2 linked regions of the Marichromatium purpuratum 984 genome follow. The protein of the gene in region 1 binds, or shares a complex with, the protein of each later gene. Links are inferred from orthologs where the notes say so. Each region holds a gene or a part of one and is shown on either strand. Other genes may lie near its edges.

Region 1 (8,024 bases):
CATCTTCTGCAGTTCCGCCGGGCCCATCAGCAACTCCTCGCGGCGGGTGCCGGAGCGGTTGATGTTGATCGCCGGGAAGATACGGCGCTCGGCGATGCGGCGATCCATGTGGATCTCCATGTTGCCGGTGCCTTTGAACTCCTCGTAGATCACGTCGTCCATGCGCGAGCCGGTGTCGACCAGCGCGGTGGCGATGATGGTGAGGCTGCCGCCTTCCTCGACGTTGCGCGCGGCGCCGAAGAAGCGCTTGGGGCGCTGCAGCGCGTTGGCGTCGACACCACCGGTGAGCACCTTGCCCGAGGAGGGCACCACGGTGTTGTAGGCGCGCGCCAGACGGGTGATGGAGTCGAGCAGGATAACCACGTCCTTCTTGTGCTCGACTAGTCGCTTGGCCTTCTCGATCACCATCTCGGCGACCTGGACGTGACGCGTGGCCGGCTCGTCGAAGGTCGAGGAGATGACCTCGCCACGCACCGAGCGGGCCATCTCGGTGACCTCTTCCGGGCGCTCGTCGATGAGCAGCACGATCAGGTAGCAATCGGGGTGGTTGTGACCGATCGACTGGGCGATGTTCTGCAGCATCATGGTCTTACCGGCCTTGGGCGGCGAGACGATGAGGCCGCGCTGACCCTTGCCGATGGGGGCGACCAGGTCGATGGTGCGGGCGGTGATGTCCTCGGTGCTGCCGTTGCCGACCTCGAGGGTGAGCCGCTCCTGAGCGAACAGCGGGGTGAAGTTCTCGAACAGGATCTTCGACTTGGCGTTCTCGGGGCGATCGAAGTTGATGTCCGAGACCTTGAGCAGGGCGAAGTAGCGCTCGCCGTCCTTGGGCGGACGGATCTTGCCCGAGATGGTGTCGCCGGTGCGCAGCGCGAAGCGACGAATCTGGCTGGGGGAGACATAGATGTCGTCGGGGCCAGCGAGATAGGAGGCGTCGGCCGAGCGCAGGAACCCGAATCCGTCCTGCAGGATCTCGAGCACGCCGTCGCCGTAGATGTCCTCGCCACGCTTGGCCTGTGCCTTGAGGATGGCGAAGATCAGGTCCTGCTTGCGAGAGCGTCCGACACCCTCGATGTCCATCGATTGGGCAAGGGCAACCAGCTCGGGTACAGGCGTCTTCTTGAGTTCGGTTAGATTCATCACGGTTATCGTTAAAGACAGAGGTCGTGGCTGGTGGGCAGCGCCCCGCGAGAAGGATCGGTGTCGCGAGAGGATGCGGCTGCAGGACGGCAGCCCACCGGAGAGGGGGCGTCCGGGCGGACGCCCCGTGGAAATTAGAAAGTCGATCGCCTCGAACGCACGGGCGCCTCGCCGCGCGCTGGTTGGTTGCCGGGTGTCAGAGGTTGCTGTCGATGAAGGCGGTCAGCTGCGACTTGGAGACGGCGCCCACCTTGGTCGCCTCGACCTCGCCATCCTTGAACAGCATCAGCGTGGGGATGCCGCGGATGCCGTAACGGGGAGGGGTGTTGGGGTTGTCGTCGATGTTGAGCTTGGCGACCTTGAGGTCCTTGCCGTACTCGCTTGCGATCTCATCGAGGACCGGGGCAATCATCTTGCACGGACCGCACCAGTCGGCCCAGTAGTCTAGGAGCACCGGCTTGGAGGATTTCAGCACCTCCTCCTCGAAGGTGTCATCGGTCACGTGGACGATGCTGTCGCTCACTGGAGTCGTCTCCCGTTGAATTCGTGTGGTGAAGGGCGTGAGAACTCGCCGTTGAGGCGTCGCGCGGGTCGGCTGTGGAGCGGGCGGGCGAATTGGCGTTGATATGGGCCCTTGGGTAAGATGCTATTTGATCCAAAGCGAAGAGAATTTGCAAGCCTTGCCCGCCCGCGAGGTCTGCAGCTCAGGGATACCCGAAACGTCATGACAGACACACACCTCTCCCAGACGCGCCTCGACTCGCTGGCGCTTGATCCGCGGATCCTCGCGGGTCTCGCCGAGACCGGTTTCACCCACTGTACACCGATCCAGGCCGAGACCCTGCCGATCGCCCTGGAGGGGCATGACATCGCCGGTCAGGCGCAGACTGGCACCGGCAAGACCGCCGCCTTCCTGCTCGCGACCATGCAGCGGTTGCTCAGCCATCCCACCGAGCCGCGCGACGCCGCCGACACCGTCTGTCGACCGCGGGCGTTGATCCTCGCCCCGACCCGCGAGCTGGCGGTACAGATCCACAAGGACGCGCTGGTGCTCGGCGCTCACACCGGCTTGCGTCTGGGGTTGGCCTATGGCGGCACCGGCTACCAGAAGCAGCGCGATGAGCTGGCCGCGGGCGTCGACATCCTCATCGGCACCCCGGGACGGTTGATCGACTACTTCAAGCAGCGGGTGTTCGACCTGCGCGGCATCGAAGTGGTGGTGCTCGACGAGGCCGATCGCATGTTCGATCTCGGTTTCATCAAGGACATCCGCTTCCTGCTGCGACGGATGCCGCCGCCCGAGTCGCGCCAGGGGCTGCTGTTCTCGGCCACGCTCTCCTACCGGGTCACCGAGCTGGCCTACGAGCACATGAACCAGCCGCGTCTGATCAAGATCGAGACCGAGCAGGTCACCGCCGACCGGGTGCGCCAGTGCTGTTACATGACCGCCAACGAGGAGAAGATCCCGCTGCTGATCGGGTTGGCGCGCGGCTGGCTCGAGGGCGATGCGCGGATCATCGTCTTCGTCAACACCAAGCGCGAGGCCGATCGCGTCTGGGGCTATCTGCAGGGCAACGGCATCAACACCGCCGTGCTCTCCGGTGACGTCCCGCAGAAACAGCGGTTGCGCCTGCTGCGCGAGTTCACCGAGGGTTCGCTGCCGGTGCTGGTCGGCACCGACGTGGCCGCACGCGGGCTGCACATCCCCGACGTCACCCACGTGGTCAACTTCGACCTGCCCGAGGACCCGGAGGACTATGTCCACCGCGTCGGGCGCACCGCGCGTGCCGGTGCTGCGGGCGATGCCGTGGGCTTCGTCTGCGAGACCTATGCCTTCTGTCTGCCCGACATCGAGTCCTTCATCGACGCCAAGATCACCGTCGAGCCGGTTGATCCGAGCCTGCTCGCCGAGGTCGATCCCGGCAGCCGCTTGCGTCCCGAGCGCGCGCGTCGCGATGGGCGCCGTTCCGGCGAGCGTGGTGAGCGCGGCCACGGCGAACGCGACGGGCGCAGACGCGGCGCGCGACCGAGATCCACCGAGCCGGGCGCGGCGGGCGAGGGCTCGACCCAGGACGCCTCGAGCGAGTTGTCGGCGCAGCCGCCGCGCCCGCGTCGACGGCGTTCGACCAAGGTCTCGGACGCCCCGGCCGCCTGTGCCCTCACCGATCCCGCCCCCGATCCCGCCCCCCAGCCGCCCACCGAGACCGATGCCGGTCAGGCCGAGGCCCCGCGCAAGAGGCGTCGGCGGCGTCGACGCAAGCCCTCAACCAGTCAGGAGACAGGCGTTCAGTCGCCCAAGCCCGAGGAGATCGAGCCGGTCGACTGAGCCACGTCCAGTCCGGGGATCAGCTGCCCGAAGTCGGTGATGGTGGCGAAGTCCTCGACGCGGCGCGGCGCGGCGCGTGAATCGGGTGCGCCGACGGCGAGTAGCCAGCCGAAGCCGTAGTCGCGCGCCGCGTGCAGCACCTGCGGGTTGTCGTCGACGAACAGAGTGCGCGCCGGGTCGAAGGGTTCGATGGTCTGCACCCGCGACCAGAATCCCGGTGTCTCCTTGACCGCGCCGAGGTCATGGGCGCAGATGATGTGCTCGAAGTGACCGGCGAGACGGGTGCGTTCGAGCTTGAGCGCGAGCGCGCGCTGGTGGGCGTTGGTGACCAGCACCCGGCGCCTGCCGCGCGCGGCGAGCAGTTCGAGAAACTCGACCACCCGCGGGTGCACCGCGATCAGGTGCTCGACCTCGCGCTTGAGCAGGGCGACGTCGAGACCGAGTTCGCGGCTCCAGTGATCGAGACAGTACCACTCGATGGTGCCGGCGAGATCGTGATAGCGGGCGTGCAGCTCGGCCCTGGCCGTCGCCACCGGGATGCCGCGCGCCTCGGCATAGCGCCGGGGCATGTGCTCGAGCCAGAAGTGGTTGTCGAAGTGCAGGTCCAGCAGGGTGCCGTCCATGTCGAGGAAGACGGCGTCGATCCGCGTCCAGTCGAGGTCGATGGGCTCTGGGGTCATGTGCTGCGCCGGAGGTTGGTTGCGAGTGGGAGACCGCCGCCTTGGGTCGGGAGCGGTCGGGCAGAGGATGCCCGATGCCGGGGCGCGACGCCAACCCGTCGCGCCCCGGCGGCCTTCGGTTATGGTGGTTTCGAGCCGCGTGCCCGGTGTCGGGCTGCCGCGGCGCTCTCATCCCTGCAAGGAGTCCCTGATGCGGTCCAAACCCAAGATTCTCGACCGTCGCGTGGTCGCCGAGAGTCGACTGTTCCGGGTCGAGCAGATCGATCTGGAGTTCGCCAACGGCGCGCGGCGTACCTATGAGCGGGTGCCCGGCAGTGGCAACGACTCGGTGATGATCGTGCCGATGCTCGATGCCGAGACGGTGTTGCTGATCCGCGAGTACGGCGCCGGCAGCGAGCGTTACGAACTCGGCCTGCCCAAGGGGGTGGTGGAGCCGGGCGAAGACCCGCTCGAGGCCGCCAATCGTGAGCTTCAGGAGGAGGTCGGGCATGGCGCGCGCGCGCTGCGCGTCATCGACCGAGTCTCGCTGGTGCCCGGCTATATCGCCCATCGCAGCCTGATCGTGCTCGCCCAGGATCTCTATCCGAGTCGTCTGCCGGGCGACGAGCCGGAGGACATCGAGGTGATACCCTGGCGCTTGGACGCGCTCGATGCGCTGCTCGCGCGCGAGGACTTCGACGAGGCGCGCGCCATCGCCGCGCTCTTCCTCGCGCAGCGCGCGCTTGCCGCCGGGGACTGAGCGGCGCGCCGTCACCGCTGGGGTCGATATCGGGAGGGATCCGCATGACCATCATTCGAGTATGGCTGGCTGCTGCTCTGCTGGCGGTGACGATCGCCGTGGTGGCAGAGGAGGGCGGTGGGGCCTTCGACGATCGTCCGCGCGCGACCCTGCTCGAACACCCCGACTGGTTCACCGAGACCCTGTTCGATCTTCCCGATGACCTGGCCGGGGCGGTGGCGGCGGGCAAGCACGGGCTGATGGTCTATGTCGGCCAGCGCCGTTGCGCCTATTGTCATCTGTTGATGGACGAGGTGTTCGGCCGGGCCGACATCCGCGACTACACCCGGCGTCATTTCGATGTGGTCGCGCTCGACGCCTGGGGCGTGGCCGAGGTCACCGCGATGGATGGCACGGTGCTCAGCGAGCGCGCGCTGGCACTGCGCGAGCAGGCCGACTTCACCCCGACGCTCTTGTTCTATGATGCCGCGGGACGACTGGCACTGCGGCTGCGCGGTTACTACCCGCCCTATCAGTTTCGCGCCGCGCTCGAATACGTCGCCGACGACCACTATCGAAGCGAGTCCTTCCGCGACTATCTCGCCCGTGGCGACAATCGTCTGGTGTTCGAACTCGACGCGCTCAACGAGGCCGATTTCTTCCAGCCGCCGCCGCACAACCTCGATCGTCGCTTCCCTGCCGAACGGCCACTGGCGATCTTCTTCGAGCGCGGCGAGTGTCATGCCTGCGACGTGCTCCATGGCCAGGTGTTGCGCGAGACCGGACTGGATGCATCTTTCACCCGGATCGACGCGGTACAGCTCGACATGGATGCCCCCACCCCGGTGATCACCCCCGACGGTCGACGTGTCCGCGCGCGCGACTGGGCCGCCGAGCTGGGGCTGTTCTATGCGCCGTCGGTGCTGTTCTTCGACGAGCGCGGTCGTGAGCTGCTGCGGGTCGACTCGGTGGCGAGTTTCTATCGGCTCGGGCGGGTGCTCGAATACATCGACAGCCGCGCCTATCGCGATCTCTCCTATGGTCGGTGGCGGGGGCGTGTGGAGACCTCCGATGAGTGAGGTCGCCCGATTCGTGTACGGTGCTAGTGTTGAGAAAATCAGGGGGTCCGGCGCTACGTCATTGAAATAGCGCGATCCCGGCATGGTTATTATCTGTTATTTTGCCGCGTCGCTGTTTTTGACGGTCTGACGATCGCGCACGATCGTCATGCCCCGTAAGAGGAAGAATAATGCAAAGCGTCTATATCGCCGGCGCCGGACGTGGTAGCGGCAAGTCCGTGGTCGTGCTCGGCTTCATGGAGATGCTCTCGTCGGTCAAGCAGAAGGTCGGGTTCTTCCGGCCGTTCGCTCCCCGAGGCTCGAGCGAAGACAATCTGACCGCGCTGATCCGCAGCCGTTACGATCTGCCGTTTCCGCCCGAGATGCTCTACGGCTGCACGGTCGAGACCGCCCGGCAACTGATCGGCAGCGGCCGCTACGACGAGCTGCTGAAGCTGATCCTCAACAAGTTCAAGATGCTCGAGGAGCGCTGCGACCTGGTGGTCTGCGCCGGGACCGACTACAACGGTCTGATCCCCTCGCTCGAGCTTGGCTTCAACGCCGATCTGGCGAGCCACTTCGGCTGCGGTCTGGTGGCGGTGGTCAAGGGCTTCGGTCGCACCCCACAGGAGGCGCAGGACGCCTTGCACATTGCTCACGAGCTGATGCGCGAGCGCGGCGGCGACTTCCTGGTGAGCATCGTCAACGGCGTCGAGCCCGAGTGCGTCGAGACGGTCAAGGACCGTGCCCGCGACCTGCTCACCGACAAGGAGAACGTCTGCGTCATCCCCGAGGACGCCGAACTCGGCATGCCGACGGTCGGCGAGGTCTGTCAGGCGTTGGGCGCCGAGCGCCTTTACGGCGACGACGACGCCATGAACCAGGTGGTGTCGAGCTACAAGATTGCCGCCATGGCGGTGCCCGACTTCCTCGGCTATGTCGAGGACGGCAGCCTGATCATCACCCCCGGTGACCGCGCCGACATCATCCTCGCCAGTCTCGCCGCCGATGCCTCGGCCGCCTTCCCGCGGGTGGCCGGACTGCTGCTCACCGGTGGTATCGAGCCCTCGGACAAGGTGCGCCAGCTCATCGAGGGGTTGCGCCGCACCAAGGTCGCCATTCTCCAGGTGCCGACCGACACCTTCACCACGGCGATGAACCTGCACGGCATCGAATCGACCATTCTCCCCGGCGACGCGCGCAAGATCGCCGCCGCGCTGGGGTTGTTCGAGGCGCACGTCGACGTCGACGATCTGCGCACCCGGCTCACCGGGCGGCGCTCTGAGCGGGTCACCCCGCTGATGTTCGAGTACGAGCTGATCCAGCGCGCCAAGGCGCGGCGCCAGCGCATCGTGCTGCCCGAGGGCAATGACGAGCGGGTGCTGCGCGCCGCTGAGATCCTGCTGCTGCGCCAGGTCGCCGACCTCACCCTGCTCGGCAATCCCGACGAGATCCATCGCACCATCGGCGAACTCGGACTCAAGCTCGAGGGGGTCCGCATCCTCGACCCGGCCACGGCGCCGGAGCGTGAGCGCTATGCCAAGGCCTACTACGAGCTGCGCCGGCACAAGGGGATCTCCGAGCAGATGGCGCTCGATGTGCTCGAGGACGTCAGCTACTTCGGTACCATGATGGTGCACGTGGGCGACGCCGACGGCATGGTCTCGGGCGCGGTGCACACCACCCAGCACACCATCCGTCCGGCCTTCGAGACGGTCAAGACCAAGCCCGGCGTCGAGCTGGTCTCGAGCGTGTTCTTCATGTGCCTGCCCGATCGAGTGCTGGTCTACGGCGACTGTGCGGTCAACCCCAACCCGACCTCCGAGCAGCTCGCCGAGATCGCCGTGACCTCGGCCGAGACCGCCGCGGCCTTCGGCCTCGAGCCGCGGGTGGCGATGCTCTCTTACTCGAGCGGCAGCTCGGGCAAGGGCGAGGACGTCGAGCGGGTGCGCGAGGCCGCGCGGCTCGCCCGCGAGCGTCGCCCGGACCTCAAGATCGAGGGTCCGATCCAGTACGACGCCGCCGTCGACGTCAACGTCGCACGCTCGAAGATGCCCGACAGCGAGGTCGCCGGACACGCCACCGTACTGGTGTTCCCCGAC
Region 2 (2,973 bases), 2.2 Mb from region 1 along the record:
GCGGCAGCGGTACCCAGCATCACTTTGACGGCGTCGCGACGGCTCTTGCAAATTGGCTTATCGGACATGGGATCAACTCCTTCAAAAAGGCACACTTGGTGATCTCGATACCTCCGGAAACCCCGGAGGCCGTCGATCATTGTGCAACATGAGTCCCTAAAAGGCGAGCACAAGAGGCCGTCGAGACGGGTCGATTCAGTCGAGATAGGTGCCGGCACCAAGGTAGCGGGCACGCCAATAGGGCGCGTCGAGCCGGGCCAGACGAACCTCGCGGCGCGAGGTCGAGGCGTGCACGAAGCGCTCATCATCGACCATCAGACCGACATGGTGCACCCCTGGACCGGTGCGGAAGAACACCAGGTCGCCCGCGCGTGCCCGCCCCTGGGCGAGCGGGCGGGCGCGGGCAAGCTGCGCCACCGAGACGCGCGGGATGTCGATTCCCGCGGCGTGGTGGGCGTAGTAGGTCAGACCACTGCAATCAACTCCGGTACGCGGATCCGTGCCACCGTAACGGTAGGGTGTCCCCAGCTGGGCGAGCCCAGCCTCGACCACCTGCTGGCGCGCCCCACCCGTGGCGGCACAACCACCGAGCAATACGAGCGCCGCGAGGATCCCGACGCGCACACTGGAAGAGACCGCTTCATTTCTCATAATTGATTGCAACAATCTTTTCTAAGATGCTGTATGTCATACATCTAGAAAAGCCAGTCACACTTGTCAACCCGACTCGGGATCGGCGCTCGACACACGGCTTCCAAGGCAGCGAGGCGCGATTCGACAGCATCTCGCCGACAACCCGCGAGGCGCCGAACGGCGCCCCCGGTCACGCCCCCTGCCAGCACACTGCTTTACGTGTTCCAAACCAGCCCTTACAGTCTACGGCGACTCATCATCGGCCGGGTCCAGCCCCGGCCGTCTCTGTTTTCACGCCCGTTGTCACGCGCCCCGTAGACACGGCGACCCATCCCCTTTGGAGTGACCATCGACATGAGCGACACCAAGCACTGCCGGCTGCTGATCCTGGGCTCCGGCCCCGCCGGCTATACCGCTGCGGTCTACGCCGCGCGCGCCAATCTCGACCCGGTATTGGTCACCGGCCTCGAGCAGGGCGGTCAGCTGATGACCACCACCGAGGTCGACAACTGGGCCGGCGACCCGGATGGCGTCCAGGGTCCCGAGCTGATGGAGCGGATGCGCCGCCATGCCGAGCGCTTCGAGACCGAGATCATCTTCGACCACATCCACTCCGCCGACCTCGGCAACCGCCCCTTCACCCTCGAGGGTGACTCGGCGACCTACACCTGCGACGCCCTGATCATCGCCACCGGCGCCAGCGCCATGTATCTCGGCCTGCCCTCCGAGCAGAGCTTCCGCGGGCGCGGGGTCTCGGCCTGCGCCACCTGCGACGGCTTCTTCTATCGCAACCAGGAGGTCGCGGTGATCGGCGGCGGCAACACCGCCGTCGAGGAGGCGCTGTATCTGTCCAACATCGCCGCCAAGGTGACCCTGATCCATCGCCGCGACAGCCTGCGGGCGGAGAAGATCCTCCAGCGCCAGCTGTTCGAGAAGGCCGAGCACGGCAACATCGAGATCCTCTGGGACCACACCCTCGACGAGGTGCTCGGCGACGCCAGCGGGGTGACCGGCATCCGCGTCAAGAGCACCAAGGACGCGCGCACCCGCGAACTCGCCCTCACCGGGGTGTTCATCGCCATCGGCCACAAGCCCAACACCGAGCTGTTCACCGGCCAGCTGGAGATGGACAACGGCTACATCCGCGTCGCCAGTGGGCTGCAGGGCAACGCCACCGCCGCATCGGTACCCGGGGTGTTCGCCGCCGGCGACGTCATGGACCAGATCTACCGTCAGGCGATCACCTCCGCCGGCACCGGCTGCATGGCCGCGCTCGACGCCGAGAAGTATCTCGACGCCCTGGCCCTGGAGCAGGCCCAGTCCTGACCCCGAGACGGTGACCGCGCAACCGGCTTGCGCCGTCACCACCCGCCCCAACCTGAGGGGACATGCACGATGCATCTCCCCCCTTGCTCAGCCTCACCACCCACGGCGCGATCGACGAGATCCCCGCCGCGGACTGGAATCGGCTGGTCGGCGACGACGCCCCCTTCCTCGACCACCGCTTCCTCGCCGCCCTGGAGCGACACGGCTGCGTCGGCGAGACGTTCGGCTGGATCCCGCTGCACCTGGCGCTGCGCGACGCCGACGGCATACTGCGCGCCGCCGCGCCCTGCTACCTCAAGACCAACGGCTATGGCGAGTTCGTCTTCGACTGGGCCTGGGCCGAGGCGCACCACCGCCGCGGACTCCCCTATTACCCCAAGCTGGTGATCGCCGCCCCCTACACCCCGGCGGTCGCACCGCGCATCCTCAGCGCCGACGACGCCGAGCGCCCACGCCACGCCCGAGCACTGATCGAGGGTGCGCGACACCTCGCCGAACAGCTTGGGGTCTCGTCGATGCACTGGTTGTTCCACACCGAGCGGGAGGGCGAGCCGCTCGCGACCGCGGGACTGCTGCCACGGCTCGGCTGCCAGTTCCACTGGCACCGTGACGACGAGCGCGACTTCGACGGTCTGCTCGCGCAGTTCACCTCGGCCAAGCGCAAACAGGTGCGCCGCGAGCGCCGACGGGTGGCCGAGGCCGGTCTGCGCATCGCACGACTGCGCGGCGACCAGCTCGGCGCCGCCGAGTGGGCCAGCCTCCATCGGCTCTACCGCGACACCTTCGAGCGGCGCGGCGGTGTCCCCACCCTGTCGCCGGCGTTCTTCGCCACGCTCGGCGAGACCATGGGTGAGTCGCTGCTGGTGGTATTCTGTTACCAGGGAGCGCGGATCGTCGCCGCGGCCTTCAACCTGGTCGGCGCCCGAACCCTCTACGGCCGCCACTGGGGCTGCAGCGACGCCTTCCACAGTCTCCACTTCGAGGCCTGCTACTACCAGGGACTGGAACACTGCA

Evidence for each region. The genes of interacting proteins can lie anywhere in the genome.
Region 2: the proteins of trxA (region 1) and trxB are in contact, whole or in part, in a crystal structure (PDB 1F6M), measured with the Escherichia coli proteins. The link is inferred for Marichromatium purpuratum 984 from one-to-one orthologs.

What each region holds. Positions count from the first base shown.
Region 1 is NZ_CP007031.1:390,168-398,191, forward strand. Bases 1-2,836 are described here. They hold trxA (thioredoxin TrxA), read right to left. Parts: upstream 1,664-2,836; coding sequence 1,337-1,663; downstream 1-1,336. Other genes in these bases: rho (transcription termination factor Rho), read right to left, coding at 1-1,140; MARPU_RS01825 (DEAD/DEAH box helicase), read left to right, coding at 1,865-2,836. In the rest of the region: more of MARPU_RS01825, read left to right, coding at 2,837-3,466; yrfG (GMP/IMP nucleotidase), read right to left, coding at 3,427-4,146; ADP compounds hydrolase NudE, read left to right, coding at 4,337-4,885; MARPU_RS01840 (thioredoxin family protein), read left to right, coding at 4,930-5,943; pta (phosphate acetyltransferase), read left to right, coding at 6,114-8,024. UniProt on the Escherichia coli protein: Participates in various redox reactions through the reversible oxidation of its active center dithiol to a disulfide and catalyzes dithiol-disulfide exchange reactions.
Region 2 is NZ_CP007031.1:2,606,657-2,609,629, forward strand. It holds trxB (thioredoxin-disulfide reductase), read left to right. Parts: upstream 1-987; coding sequence 988-1,959; downstream 1,960-2,973. Other genes in the region: MARPU_RS11355 (high-potential iron-sulfur protein), read right to left, coding at 1-68; MARPU_RS11360 (C40 family peptidase), read right to left, coding at 196-651; MARPU_RS11370 (GNAT family N-acetyltransferase), read left to right, coding at 2,022-2,973.